2 regions of the Hominiventricola filiformis genome follow, and region 2 is predicted to be linked to the other one. Evidence: riboswitches for the same ligand, from Rfam matches in the RefSeq annotation. Region 2 holds a riboswitch; the other holds the start of a gene.
The links. Region 2 has a riboswitch for lysine ahead of dapA (4-hydroxy-tetrahydrodipicolinate synthase). Riboswitches for the same ligand answer to the same signal wherever they lie in the genome.
Positions count from the first base shown of each region.

Region 1: it holds a riboswitch for lysine, as region 2 does, so the genes downstream of both, LKD36_RS03095 (Na+/H+ antiporter NhaC family protein) here and dapA (4-hydroxy-tetrahydrodipicolinate synthase) in region 2, are expected to answer to the same signal.

Region 1 covers NZ_JAJEPS010000002.1:66,766-74,187, reverse strand. Annotated here, with positions in the region: gene LKD36_RS03105 (xanthine dehydrogenase family protein molybdopterin-binding subunit) at 1-2,212, shown strand, start outside; gene LKD36_RS03100 (nucleotidyltransferase family protein) at 2,213-2,911, shown strand; lysine riboswitch at 3,152-3,323, shown strand; gene LKD36_RS03095 (Na+/H+ antiporter NhaC family protein) at 3,428-4,942, shown strand; gene LKD36_RS03090 (ATP-dependent helicase) at 5,507-7,422, shown strand, end outside.
Region 2 covers NZ_JAJEPS010000029.1:12,901-20,322, forward strand. Annotated here, with positions in the region: gene secA (preprotein translocase subunit SecA) at 1-1,500, opposite strand, end outside; gene hpf (ribosome hibernation-promoting factor, HPF/YfiA family) at 1,656-2,180, opposite strand; gene hisA (phosphoribosylformimino-5-aminoimidazole carboxamide ribotide isomerase) at 2,193-3,008, opposite strand; gene LKD36_RS16460 (hypothetical protein) at 3,098-3,499, opposite strand; gene dapB (4-hydroxy-tetrahydrodipicolinate reductase) at 3,621-4,388, opposite strand; gene dapA (4-hydroxy-tetrahydrodipicolinate synthase) at 4,388-5,287, opposite strand; lysine riboswitch at 5,414-5,591, opposite strand; gene LKD36_RS16475 (cob(I)yrinic acid a,c-diamide adenosyltransferase) at 5,646-6,137, opposite strand; gene LKD36_RS16480 (DUF2284 domain-containing protein) at 6,252-6,893, opposite strand; gene LKD36_RS16485 (cupin domain-containing protein) at 6,897-7,337, opposite strand; partial or broken gene eutH (ethanolamine utilization protein EutH) at 7,374-7,422, opposite strand, start outside.

The DNA.
Region 1 (7,422 bases), on a different contig from region 2:
GGTGGTGAAGATTTTGAGAAGTCCCCATGCTCACGCCCTGATCGAAGATATCAATACGGCAGCAGCAATGAAAGTACCGGGCATTGTGGCAGTTTATACATGGAAGGATGTACCGCAGAACCGATTCAGTATTGCAGGACAGACCTTCCCGGAGCCGTCCCCCTATGACCGTCTCATTCTTGACCAGAGAGTCCGGAGTGTAGGTGATGCAGTGGCAATTGTAGCCGGAGAAACAGAAAAAGCAGTGGACAAAGCACTTCGTGTCATCAAAGTTAAATATCAGGTGTTGGAACCGGTGCTGGATTTCCGCAAGGCCCTTGACAATCCGGTGCTGGTGCATCCGGAGGATAACTGGATGTCCCATGGAAATACCGGTGATGTGAAGAAAAATCTCATTCATCATGAGGAGGATGCTCATGGTGATGTGGAAGCAGTGCTCGCTGACTGCGAAGAAGTCATTGAGCATACGTACCGGATTAAAGCTGCTCAGCAGGGGTATATGGAGACGATCCGTGCTTACTGTGAAATTGACCGTTACGGACGACTTCACTGCATTAGTTCTACCCAGATTGTCTTCCATCTGCGCCGTATCCTTGCCACGGCTCTTGGCATTCCCAAATCCAAGGTCCGTGCTGAAAAACCGCGGATCGGTGGTGGGTTTGGTGCCAAGCAGACGGCAGTCTGTGAGGTGTATCCGGCGTTTGTCACCTGGATGACCAAACGACCCAGCAAGATTATTTACAGCAGAAGAGAATGCCAGACCATTGCGTCACCCCGTCATGAGATGGAGGTAACCGTTCGTCTGGGCGCTATGAAGGACGGACGTATCCGTGCCATTGATCTTTATACACTGTCCAATGGAGGCGCTTATGGAGAACACAGCACGACGACGGTAGGACTGTCAGGTCACAAAGCAATTCCTCTCTATACGGGTGGCTGTGAGGCAACCCGATTTTCCTGTGATGTGGTCTACACCAATGTGCAGGCGGCAGGTGCGTACCGTGGTTACGGTGCGACCCAGGGAATTTTCGCACTGGAGTCCACGGTCAATGAACTGGCAGAGAAGCTTCATATGGATCCGGTAGAACTTCGAATGAAAAATATTGTGCGGGAAGGCATGTTTATGCCGGCATATTTTGGAGAGACAGCCAATGCCTGCGCACTGGACCGCTGTATCGAACATTGTGCTGACAATTTCCACTGGAAAGAAAAATATCCGGTGAGAGATATGGGCAACGGTAAAGTGCGGGCATCCGGTATGGCCATTGCCATGCAGGGCTCCTGTATTTCTAATGTAGATGTTGGGTCCTGTACACTGAAGCTTTCCGATGAAGGAACTTATAATATGATGATCGGTGCAGCAGATATGGGTACCGGATGTGATACGATTCTGGCGCAGATGGCAGCAGAAGTACTGGACTGTGAGCCGGATCAGATCGTAGTCTTCGGTGCAGATACGGATGCGTCTCCTTATGATTCCGGTTCCTATGCCTCCTCCACAACCTATATTACCGGTATGGCAACGCAGAATGCGGCTATGGAACTGCGGGGAAATATTATGAAGATTGGAGCCCAGCTTCTTGAATGCCTGCCGGAAGAGGTGGAATTTGACGGTGAAAAAGTCTATCTCGTAAATGGGGATAAATCTGTCAGCCTGGCAGATATTGCCACCAAATCCCAGGTCAATAACCTGATTCCGGTAGATGTGACCGCAACCTATTCTTCACCGGTCTCTCCGCCTCCCTATATGGTCGGCATGGTGGAAATTGAACTCGACAAAGAAACCGGAAGCGTGGAAATCCTTGATTATGAAGCTGTCGTGGACTGCGGTATCCCGGTCAATCCGAATCTGGCGAGAGTCCAGACAGAAGGCGGCATTGGACAGGGGATCGGTATGGCACTCTATGAAAATGTCAGCTACAATGCCAATGGAAAAATCGCAGAAGGCGATTTCATGCAGTATAAGATTCCTACCCGTCAGGATGTGGGAAATATTCATGTGGAATTTGAGACCAGCTATGAACCGTCGGGACCCTTCGGTGTCAAATCTATCGGTGAGATCGTTATTAATACGCCGGCTCCGGCACTGGCCCATGCCATCTACCGTGCAACCGGTGTGTGGCACAGAACTGTACCGTTCACCCCGGAAAAAATTCTTATGGGTATGATTGATCCGGAATGGAAAGAGACCGATCACCGGGTAAAAGAATAGATGATACATGTGATTTATATGGCGGCTGGAAACAGCCGCCGTTTTGGAAGTAATAAGCTGTTATATCTGTATGAAGGTAAGCCTTTGTACCGGCATGGCCTGGAGTTGTTGCTGAAATTGAAGCAGGAGATGGGAGAGAAGCTGACCGTCACTGTTGTGACCCAGTATGCGGAGATTTTAGAGGAAGTACAGGATATCTTTGAAAGATGCGGGATGGCAGGCATGCAGGCAGTGTTCTGCGAGGAGAGCAGGCTGGGAACATCTTATACGGTCCGGGCAGGAATTGAGGCGGTCATCTCACAGGATCCGGCCTCTGGACAGCCGAAAGAAGGGCAGTCCATGATCGGAGAGAAGGACTATCTCATGTTTATGGTAGCAGACCAGCCCCATCTTACCTTGGACAGTGTCCGAAAACTGGTTGAGGCAGCAGTCAGCTGTGAGCAGTCAGCTTTCTCCGGGCCACTGGCAGAGGAATGTTCCCGATGGGAGACCCTGTCTCTCCGCTGCGGCAGCACCCCCGGCAATCCCTGTATGTTCCGCGCAGATCTTATCCCGGAGCTTATGTCCCTCACCGGCGACCAGGGAGGCCGGAAAGTGTTGAAGCGGTATGCCTGTAAATATGTAGATATTCTTGATGAGAGAGAACTGGAAGATGTGGATGAGATGTTGCAGGTTACGGAAAATCTGGGAGAGAAGTGACATTCTGTGAAAGGAACGTCCGCAGTCCCAGTACTTCATGAGAACGAGTCAGAGACGATGTTCGAATGTTAGTACTGTTGGATCGAGGACTTAGCGCGAGCGGTTCCGCTCACAGAATGTCACTTCGGTTGGTCAGTTTGTTCGTGATCTGCAACATTGCTCCCGGGTTTTTCAAAAAAATTTAAAGAAAGGGTTGCTCTTTTCTAATAACCGTGGTAGCATAGCAGAAAAAGAAAACGTAAAAATGATAGAGGCGCGGGCTTCATGAGTACAGACTGATACAGGTCGGAAACTGTCAGTCATGGAAAGGGAATACCGCCGAAGAGATCCGGACATTTCCGAAGAAAGGATTTCTGGTCTGCCGCAGAAGATGTGTCAGACTGTCACAGGACTGTGGAGAGCTATCATTGGTCAGACAAAATTATAAGGCCATGAACGCAGTCAAAGGAATTGTGTTCATGGCTTTTCTTGTTTCTGGATCTATCATGTTTACAAAAGAAGGGAGAACTTTTCGTTATGGATTATGTACCTGCTATGTACGCCACATTTTGGGCGCTTGTACCGCCGGTTGTGGCAATCGCGCTCGCACTGATCACCAAGGAAGTGTATTCCTCACTGTTCCTTGGAATTTTAGTTGGAGGCCTGTTCTATTCAGGCTTTAGTTTTGAAGGAACTATCGTTCACATTTTCCAGGACGGTGTTGTAAGTGTGCTGTCTGACAGTTACAACGTCGGCATTCTGATTTTCCTGGTTATCCTAGGAGCAATCGTGTGTCTGATGAATAAGGCAGGCGGTTCTGCTGCATTCGGACGCTGGGCCAGCGAACATATCAAGACCCGCACCGGAGCACAGCTGGCTACCGTTGCACTTGGTGTTCTGATTTTTATTGATGACTATTTTAACTGTCTGACGGTAGGAAGTGTTATGCGTCCGGTCACTGATAAGCACAATATCTCACGTGCAAAACTGGCTTATCTGATTGATGCAACCGCAGCTCCGATCTGCATTATTGCACCGATCTCTTCCTGGGCAGCAGCAGTTACCGGATTTGTAGAGGGGGAAGACGGACTGGCATTGTTCATCAGTGCTATTCCTTATAACTTCTATGCATTGCTGACGATTGTTATGATGGTGACTATTGCAATTCTGAACATTGACTTCGGTTCTATGAAAGTGCATGAAGACAATGCAAAAAATGGTGATCTGTTCACTACACCGGATCGTCCATATGGTGACGGTAATGATGAAGTGACTGTTGGAAATGGAGGCGTAAAAGACCTGGTAATTCCGATTCTGTCTCTGATTGTCTGCTGTGTCATTGGAATGATCTGGACCGGTGGATTTTTTGCAGGTGAGAATTTTGTAACTGCATTCTCCAACAGTGATGCATCCGTAGGTCTGGCTGTAGGAAGTGTATTTGCACTGGTAATAACGATTGCACTGTATGTGAGCCGTAAAGTGCTTGGATTCAAAGAGTGCATGGACTGCATCCCGGAGGGCTTCAAAGCCATGGTACCGGCTATTATGATCCTGACCTTTGCATGGACCTTGAAAGCCATGACTGACAGCCTGGGTGCTGCAGAGTTTGTGGCTGCGATCATCAAAGGAGGCGCATCTGGAATTGTAAATCTGCTTCCGGCAATCATCTTCCTGGTAGGCTGTTTCCTGGCATTTGCAACCGGAACTTCCTGGGGTACCTTTGGTATTCTGATTCCGATTGTTGTAGACGCATTCCAGGCAACCAACCCGACCCTGATGACCATCGCTATCTCCGCCTGCATGGCAGGAGCTGTCTGCGGTGACCATTGCTCCCCGATCTCCGATACAACGATCATGGCATCTGCCGGAGCCCAGTGCAACCACGTAAACCATGTATCCACACAACTGCCTTACGCAGTCAGCGTGGCTGCCATTTCCTTTATTACCTATATCGTTGCAGGCTTTGTCCAGTCTGCATGGATCTCCCTTCCGGTCGGCATTGTGCTGACACTGGGATATCTGATAGTGATGAAGAAAAGAAGCGAAGCATAATATCAAAAATAGAAGATAGAATATGGAAAAGGAGAACCGCTCGGTGGTTCTCCTTTTCTTTGTTGCAAATTCTTGCAAAGGATGCCAGAGATTTTTTGTCGCGCAGCTGATCTTTGCTGAAGTTTGGGCATATAGAGATTTCCTTTTGAATTTTGCCCTCACGAGCTTGCACGGATGATGATTTTTGCCGTTTTTCTGACATTTCCGCGAGCTTTTTTCTGGCTGTTGGGCAGATTGTCGTTGAGGCTCTCGTTACATCCAACTTGCTTTTCAATTTTGGGTATCAGAGCTATTGAAAAGTTGTATATAGCCAAATGATCTGCTCCAACCGCGAAAAATCAAGAAAATTGATTGCATGACAGATCAAAATGGGTGTCAGCAGAGATTAAAACTGCATATGCCAAAACTCTGGAAAAAATATTGAAAAACTGCGAATAGCTACAGAATTAGAGACGAATTGACATGGACTGACAACTGATTCTATAATAGAAAAAGTAATCATCCAGAGTCATGTGTATGGCTCCGAAAATGATAGGAAATGAAAGGACGGGAGACTTTATATTCATGACCTGGCAGGAGTTTGAACAGCAATTTTCCATTCAATTAAATGAGCAGCAAAAAAGTGCCGTGCAGAGTGTGGATGGGCCAGTGCTTCTTCTGGCGGTGCCGGGATCGGGTAAAACGACAGTGCTGGTGACGAGGCTGGGTTACATGATCTATTGTAAAGGAATGAATCCGGGAAAAATTCTGACAGTCACCTACACGGTGGCGGCAACGAAGGATATGGCAGATCGGTTTGCGGTAAAATTCGGACAGGAGATGGCAGAACGACTGGAATTTCGGACCATTAATGGTATCTGTGCCCGGGTGATTCAGTACTATAGCTGGAAGACGGGCAGGATGGCATTTCAACTTCTCACGGATGAAAAACGCATTACTGCCATGCTGTCTGGCATTTATCAGCAGACGGAGCGGGTATACCCAACAGAAGGTGATCTGAAAAATGTCCGGACATTGATTACTTACATAAAAAACCGGATGCTGAATGAAAAAGAAATCCAGAAGCTGGAAGAAGAAGCGGAGATTCATCTGGCAGCGATCTACAAAGAGTACTGCAGACAGCTCCGGAAACAGCAGCTTATGGATTACGATGACCAGATGGTCTATGCCTATAATATGCTTCGGAAAATTCCGGAACTTCTTGCATATTTTCAGGAGAAATACCCTTATATTTGCGTGGATGAGGCACAGGATACATCGAAAATCCAGCATGCCATCATTGCACTGCTGGCATCGAAATCCGAAAATCTTTTTATGGTGGGAGATGAAGATCAGAGCATTTATGGATTCCGTGCCGCTTACCCGGAGGCATTGCTGGAATTTGAGCATCATTATCCGGGAGCGAAAGTGCTGCTCATGGAAGAAAATTTCCGTTCCGATGGAAACATTGTTTTGGCAGCAGACCGGTTTATCCAGAAAAATACCCTGCGTCATGAGAAACATATGCGTCCCTCCAAAGAAAGAAAACAGGATGTGACGGAAATCTCCGTTGGTACCAGAAAAGCGCAGTATTCCTATCTGGTGAAAGTGGCAGAGGGATGCACAACGCAGACGGCAGTGCTTTACCCGGAGCATGAATGTGTACTTCCACTCATTGATCTGTTGGAGCGAAGAGGAATTCCTTATCGTATGCGAAACGTAGAGTTGACCTTTTTTACCCATCGGGTGGTGCAGGATATCAGTAACATTGTTAAACTGGCAGCTGATCCGAAAAATACAGATCTATTTCTGTTGATTTATTATAAACTCAATACTTATATCCGGAAACAGGACGCACTTCAGATTGCAGAACTAAGCAGGGGAAAAAATCTATCCGTATGGGAGACAGCTCTTTCTTATGAGGGACTGGATGGATATGCCAAAGGAAACATCAAATCAGTAGCAACACATATGGAACATTTATTGACAGAACCGGCATCCAGAGCAATCCATCGGATTGTGCAGTTCATGGGTTATCAGGATTATTTGAAAAGAAGCGAGATCAAAGACACGAAGCTCGACACTTTGAAAATGCTGGCTTCATTGGAGGAGACTCCACTTCGGCTGGTGGAACGGTTGAATGAACTCAGGAAGCTTATCGAGAAAAAAGAACAGGACCAGACCTGTCCATTTATATTATCTACGATTCATGCCAGCAAGGGACTGGAATATGATACGGTCTATCTTCTCGATGTAGTAGACGGCATTCTGCCGGATCAGATTCCGGTCAATCTAAAGACGGCACCGAGAGAAGAACTGGAGACCTACGAAGAAGAGCGGCGGTTGTTCTACGTAGGAGCCACAAGGGCGAAGAACCGGCTCTTTTTATTTACCATGAAGCAGACCTCCAGCTTCTGCGATGAATTACTGGGAAAGGCAGCGCCGAAGAAACGTGTCATCCAAGCAACAGCTGGAAACATTCATCTGCCAGAAGCGGATAC
Region 2 (7,422 bases):
AACAGCTCCGTGCTGTCCCGCCAGAGCAACGATCTCAGCTTCACGCTCATGGAACTTCGCATTCAGCACCTCATGCTTGATGCCGCGCTTCTGAAGCATTCTGCTCAGCTCCTCGGAAGTCTCGATCGTAATGGTACCTACCAGTACCGGCTGTCCGGTAGCATGTGCCTTCTCGATCTCATCACAGACTGCATGGAATTTTTCTTTTTTTGTCTTGTATACCGCATCCTGAAGATCTTTACGGATTACCGGACGGTTGGTCGGGATCTCCACAACATCCATACCGTAGATGGCGCGGAACTCTTTCTCCTCCGTCTGTGCGGTACCGGTCATACCGGATTTCTTATCATATTTATTAAAGAAGTTCTGGAACGTAATATTTGCAAGGGTCTTGCTCTCACGTTTTACCTTTACATGTTCCTTCGCCTCAATGGCCTGATGAAGTCCGTCGGAATAACGGCGGCCTGGCATGATACGTCCGGTAAATTCATCAACGATAAAGATCTGATCATCTTTTACCACATAATCCTGGTCGCGGAACATGAGGTTGTTGGCACGCAGCGCCAGCTCCATATTGTGCTGGATCTCCAGGTTTTCCGGATCGGCCAGATTCTCAATCTTGAAGAACTGCTCTACTTTCTTGATACCATCAGCGGTCAGATGCACGATCTTATCTTTCTCGTTGACGATGAAATCTCCGGTCTCCTCGATCTCCTCACCCATGATGGCATCCATCTTTGAAAATTCCTTGCTTGCCTCTCCTCTTGTCAGCGTATGTGCCACATAATCGCACAGCTCATAGAGTTTGGTAGACTTTCCACTCTGTCCGGAAATAATCAGTGGTGTTCTTGCCTCATCAATCAGGATAGAGTCGATCTCATCGATGATGGCATAATGCAGATCTCTCTGTACCAGCTGCTCTTTATAGATTACCATATTGTCACGCAGATAGTCGAAACCAAGCTCGTTATTGGTGACATAGGTAATGTCGCAGTTATATGCGGCGCGGCGCTCTTCTTTTGTGGAAGCGTTCAGTACCACACCTACGGTCAGTCCCAGAAATTCATGGACTTTACCCATCCAGCCGGCATCACGGCTTGCCAGGTAATCATTAACCGTTACGACATGGACGCCCTTGCCGTCCAGCGCATTTAAGTATGCCGGAAGAGTAGAGACAAGGGTCTTACCTTCACCGGTCTTCATCTCTGCGATACGTCCCTGATGAAGGATCATACCTCCGATCAGCTGTACGCGATAGTGCTCCATTCCAAGCACACGTTTTGCAGCCTCTCTGACAGTGGCAAATGCCTCCGGAAGAAGATCATCCAGTGTCTCCCCTTCTGCCAGTCTCTGCTTGTATTCTTTTGTTTTGTTCCTCAGCTGCTCATCACTTAAAGCCTGCATGGTCGGACGCAGAGCCTCAATCTTGTCGATGGTGGGCATGATCAGTTTCAGCTCACGCTCACTGTGAGTTCCAAATAGTTTGTCAATAATATTCATACAGTTCTCCTATTCACATGTCCGTACTCGTCGGACATTCTACTTACACAAAGGACATTATAGCATAGCTTTGTAAATATTCAAAGTAAATAATTGTGAACGATATAACCAAAAGGACCGGCAGGAGAATTCCTGCCGGTCCTGTAAATTCAAATTTATCTGTCCGGTTCCATAATGCCGTAGGTACCGCCTTTCCGCTTGTACACAACGCTGATGTCATCAGTCTCTGCATTGACAAAGGCAAAGAAATTATGTCCCAGAAGTTCCATCTGCACACATGCATCTTCCGGATACATGGGCTTGATATCAAATTTCTTAGAACGGATAATCTTAACTTCCTGATCGTCGACTTCCTTCTCCAGGAACTCTTTCTGGAAGTTTCCTCCACCCTGCTGTCTTGCCACAAGTTTGTTTTTGTACTTGCGCAGCTGGCGCTCGATAACTTCTTCTACCAGATCAATGGATACGTACATGTCCGTGCTGGACTGCTCCGAACGAATAATATTGCCTTTTACCGGGATAGTAACCTCGATCTTCTGGCGTTCTTTCTCAACGCTTAAGGTTACATAGACTTCGGTATCAGGAGTAAAATACCGTTCCAGCTTTCCCAGCTTTTCCGTCACTGCAGAACGAAGGCCCTCAGTAATGTCCAGATTTTTGCCGCTAATGATATAACGCATAAAATCACTCCTTTACTTTTTGATGTTGTCTGTATTATACCATTTTTCGCCCTGTTGTGCAATGAATTTCACAGTCTCTTCATAATTCATGGGGCCGCCGAACAGGTCCAGTGCACTGCCGATGGTCACGTTCAGACGGTTCCTTCCGAGCGTCTTCAATTCCCGCAGATCCTCAAAACCTCCGATGCCTCCCGCATAAGTAACAGGAATGCCGTTCCAGGCTCCCAGCATCTCTGCCAGCGGCTTTTCGATACCCCTCGCCTTTCCTTCCACATCTACCGCATGGATCAGGAATTCCGAGCAGCATCCTGCCAGTTCATCAAGCACCTCCGGTGTGAGTACCACATTCGTGAACTTCTGCCACCGGTCGGTTACAATGTAATACTGATCTCCTTTTCTGCGGCAGCTCAAATCCAGTACCAGATGTTCCGTTCCCACTGTGCGAACCATTCGGTTCAGATGCTCCCGGTCCATCTGACCGTCTCTGAATACATAGGATGTCACAATCACATGGCTGGCCCCCGCCTCCAGGTATTCTTCTGCATTTTCCGGATGAATACCACCGCCAATCTGCAGCCCGCCCGGATAAGCTCTCAATGCGCCAAATGCCTGCTGTCTGGTCGCCTCATAATATTCGCTGCCCTCTTTGTTGAGCAGAATCACATGACCGCCCCGGATTCCCTGTTTCCGGTAAAGTTCCGCATAAAATGCCGCATCCTGCTCAGACACAAAGTTCTCACTGGCCTGATTTCCCTCGTCTTTCAAACTGCCTCCAACAATCTGCTTCACACAGCCGTTATGTATATCAATGCACGGACGGAATTCCATTTTCTTATACCTCATCTTTTTCGTAAGTCCGGGCAGCATTCTGACCGCCCGGATTTCATTATAACTGGAAATTCTGTTTTTCTCAATTGCTATTCTACTGCATTGTTATCCACATTGCCGGTACCATCCGTACCGTTTTCTCCACCATCTACCACATCATCTACTCCATCCATCAACGTATCACCAGTTTCTGTTACGCCGTTTACCACATCATCCACCACATCATTGGCATCTCTTCCGATCTCCTCCAGAAGTCCATCTCCATCCACATCCGTATGATCATAAATGCCATCACCATCCGTATCGAAGAGAATCTCATCAAAGGGCCTTCCATCCAGGCCTGTATTTCCACTGTTATTTTCCACTCCGGCTTCATTGCCAGTACCTGCGTTCTCATCTGCTGCCGTTCCGTTATTTCTGCCGCAAGCAGCCACGGACACCATTAACAGCAGAAGGAGCATACTGGCAGCGCTTTTTTTCCACTTTTTCATAAAAGTCTCTCCTTTTCTTTTTTCTGTTGTTAATATGGACGGTTCTTCCGTTTTTATACTCTATATACAAAAAAATCCGGCAGAAATGAATTTTCATTTCTGCCGGAGCACGATCTTTCATTTATGCCTGCGCGTCAATCACGTCGCTCATATGGTAATAACCTGCCGGTTTTCCTGCCAGGAATTTGGCTGCCTGAATAGCGCCCTTTCCAAAAATTGCACGGGAATATGCGGTATGGCTGAAGGTGATCACTTCGTCTGTTCCTGCAAAAATCACATCATGGTCCCCGACGATGGTGCCGCCACGGACTGCAGAAATACCGATCTCCTTCTTCTCTCTCTTGTGATGATCCTGACTGCGGTCATATTTGTAAGCATATTCGCTGTTCAGCACACCGTCGTTAATAGCGTCTGCAAGTGCCAGCGCAGTACCGCTCGGAGCGTCGAGCTTTCTATTGTGATGTTTTTCCACGATCTCAATATCAAATCCTGCCGGTACAAGAATCTTCGCAGCATCCTGCAGAAGTTTCATAAGCATATTAATTCCAAGGGACATATTAGCGGATTTCAGCACTGCCACCTGTTTGCTTGCAGCTTCTACCGATGCCAACTGCTCCTCAGAAAGGCCTGTAGAACAGAGTACAACCGGAAGTTTCTTCTCCACACAGTAGTTAATCAGACCGTCGGCCGCTTTTGCAGATGTGAAATCAATGATCACATCCGCATCCACTGTACAGGCATGCAGATTCGGGAACACCGGATATCCGTTATCACGGCAGTCCACCGGATCAATCCCCGCTACAATCTCAATCTCCGGATCGTCTTTGATCAGACCAGTGATCACCTGTCCCATATGGCCATTACAGCCATGCATAATTGCCTTTACCATTAGTTCTCTCCTTTTGCCTTTACACCGAATGCATCCATAGCTGCTTTCAGTTCTTTCTGATGCTCTTCTTCCATCTCAGACAGCGGCATACGAAGAGGACCTACTTCCCATCCAAGCATGTTCATTGCTGCTTTTACCGGAATCGGATTTACCTCGCAGAACAGTTTCTCGATCAGCGGAAGTGCACGCAGCTGAAGTTCACGGCTTCCTTTTACATCTCCGTCCATGAATTTTGCCACGATATCGTGAGTCTCTTTCGGTGCAATATTGGAAAGTACGGAGATAACACCTTTTCCGCCAAGTGAAAGAAGCGGTACGACCTGGTCATCATTTCCGGAATAAATATCAAAGGACTCACCACAGAGTTCCGCGATCTTGGCAATCTGGGAAATATTTCCACTTGCCTCTTTCACACCTACGATATTTTCAACATTCTTTGCCAGATATGCCATGGTCTCCGGTGCAATATTCACGCCGGTACGGCTCTGGATATTGTACAGGATTACCGGAATTTTGATGGAATTCGCAATCTTTGTAAAATGTGCAATCAGACCCTTCTGAGTCGCTTTATTGTAGTACGGAGTTACCAGGAGAACGCCGTCCACACCGTATTTTTCTGCTTCCTGAGAAAGATAGATAGCGGTCTCTGTACAATTAGAACCGGTACCTGCGATAACCGGGATTCTTCCGGCAACCTTCTCTGCCGTAAACCGAATTGCTTCCAGATGCTCCTCATGGCTCAGGGTAGATGACTCACCGGTCGTTCCACAGATAATGATGGCGTCCGTACCATTCGCAATCTGGTACTCCAGAATCTCCTCCAGTTTCGGATAATTCACTGCTCCTGTCTCTGTCATCGGAGTAATAATCGCAACTCCTGCACCTGTAAAAATAGACATGTTTTTTTCCCCTCCTGATCATTTGTTATAAAATATGTAATCTACGACGAATCTAATCCATCTGATAGATGAAAAAAGAGGCGTACCCGTGCACGCCTCTCCAGAATACATTCAAAAAATCTCTTCTGCCCGGATAGCGCTTCATCGGAAAACGATGACAGTCATGAAATTCTTCATTCCATGCCCAAGAACCGGCTTCTACAGGGCTTCCGGCCTTTCGGCGCTCTTCCCTTTCCGACGCTTTCTCCTGTGCCTGCACACATCCAACGACCTACTCTTGATTCGCGCGACCTCTATCTCTTACCTAGTGAGTTCAATATAGCATTTATCTATTTCTTTGTCAACACACCGAATTGTTTTATTCTGACTCTTTCAGCACGCTGATCTCATAGACTTCATCCGCCCATTCCAGCATCTCCGGATACAGTCGGATCCCGGTAAATATCAGATCGGTATTTTCCGCTGCTTCCAGCAGTGAATGGAGTTCTTCCAGTGTGGCAATTTCCCGTTCTGGGAGCCCCAGAACCTCGTCCAGAATCAGGACATCACACTCTCCGGTTGCAAGTACTTTTCTGGCAAAGTTCAGGCCGTTTTTCAGATTTGGAATCTCTTCTTCCTTCTCCTGCTCTGTCAGATTCTCAAATGCTTCTTCTCTCTTCTGAAAACGAAAAAGCTTGATCTCCGGCTCCAGCCGTTTGATGAAGCTGATCTCCTCCTCCTGCTTACCTTTCAGGAACTGTACAATGAATACGGAGCGGCCCTTGCTGGCTTCCCTGATTGCCTGACCGATTGCTGCTGTCGTCTTGCCTTTTCCATTTCCGCAATAGATCTGTAACTTTCCTTCTTTCATAATGCCCTCACATTTCTGATATAAGAACTAAACTGCCTGTTTTTATTTTACACCAGTCACTGAGTAATTGCAACCAGATAGAAAAATCCTGCAGTGTCTCCTGCAGGATTTCTCTTACGTATAAAACAGTCCTGATACCGCCACATCATATTCTGGAAGTCCATCCGGACTCCAGAGCAGTTCGATTCCAAGAAGATCACGGACCATTCTTGCAAAATCAAAGCCGAAGGCGGTTATAGAATATCGTCTGAGCTTCGGATACCTGCAGGATTCGCCGTCCTGTCTTGCACAGTGGCTGCACAAGATACAGCGTCCTGCTCCAATACAGATTCCTCCTGGAAATTCTTTTTCCAGCTCCAGAAGTGTCAGCAAAAGATTCCGTTTTACTTTTTCATAGGTCTGATTCCGGATCTCCTGTGCTTTCGCCGCAGACACCGCCAGTGTTCTCGTCTCCTCCGGGTATTTTACCTTCACTGCGATTAGAAATCCTTCCCGGAATGGCTTCAGATAATCATCCGCCTCCGGCACCCCCGGTGGACAGGACCATACTTTTCCATAGTCCGGGCAGAGCTTGCAGGCTTCCCGTACCGGATCCGGATTCCAGTATTCCGACAACAGCCGGCTTACGGAAACTCTGCTCACCTGTACTTCGATATCATATTTTACAGATGCCATGACAAGCTCACCTTCTTTCCCTCCTGATGTCACAACTGCCGGAGGAATCTCTTCCCCCGGCAGCCAGTATCTTCTGTGCATTTTTTATGCCAGATCTGCCCAGTTTGCCGGATATACAAAATATGCATACCTGGTCTTATCCGGAGTCTGGAAGTGGATATGGCTGTTCTTCGGGATGTAGATGATCTGTCCCGGTCCTGCCGTTACCACGCGTCCGTCAATCTCGATCTCCAGAGTACCTTCCAGTACGAGATCATATTCATCATAGGTCAGTGTCCACTCAAAGCTGGTGTGGTCAAGCTCCATGATTCCACAGCCCATTCTCGGTGCTTCCTCAAGGGTTACCACGTCTTTCAGTGCCACACCGTCCTGCTCAAAACGCTCGCATTTGACAGTTTCTGTAGCAATCTTGATAATACCACTTGGGTCTTTTTCTTTTACAAAATCCTCTCCGCTCTCCTGCTGTTTGGCTTCCGCCAGAACTTTCTGCACGATCTCGCGGATCAGTTCTTCACTTACGTTCATACGGTGTCCATCCTTTCATTTTCATGAAGCGGAATTTTACTGCTCAGTTTCCTCTTCTGCTTTTGCTTTTGCAACAGAAGCTTCT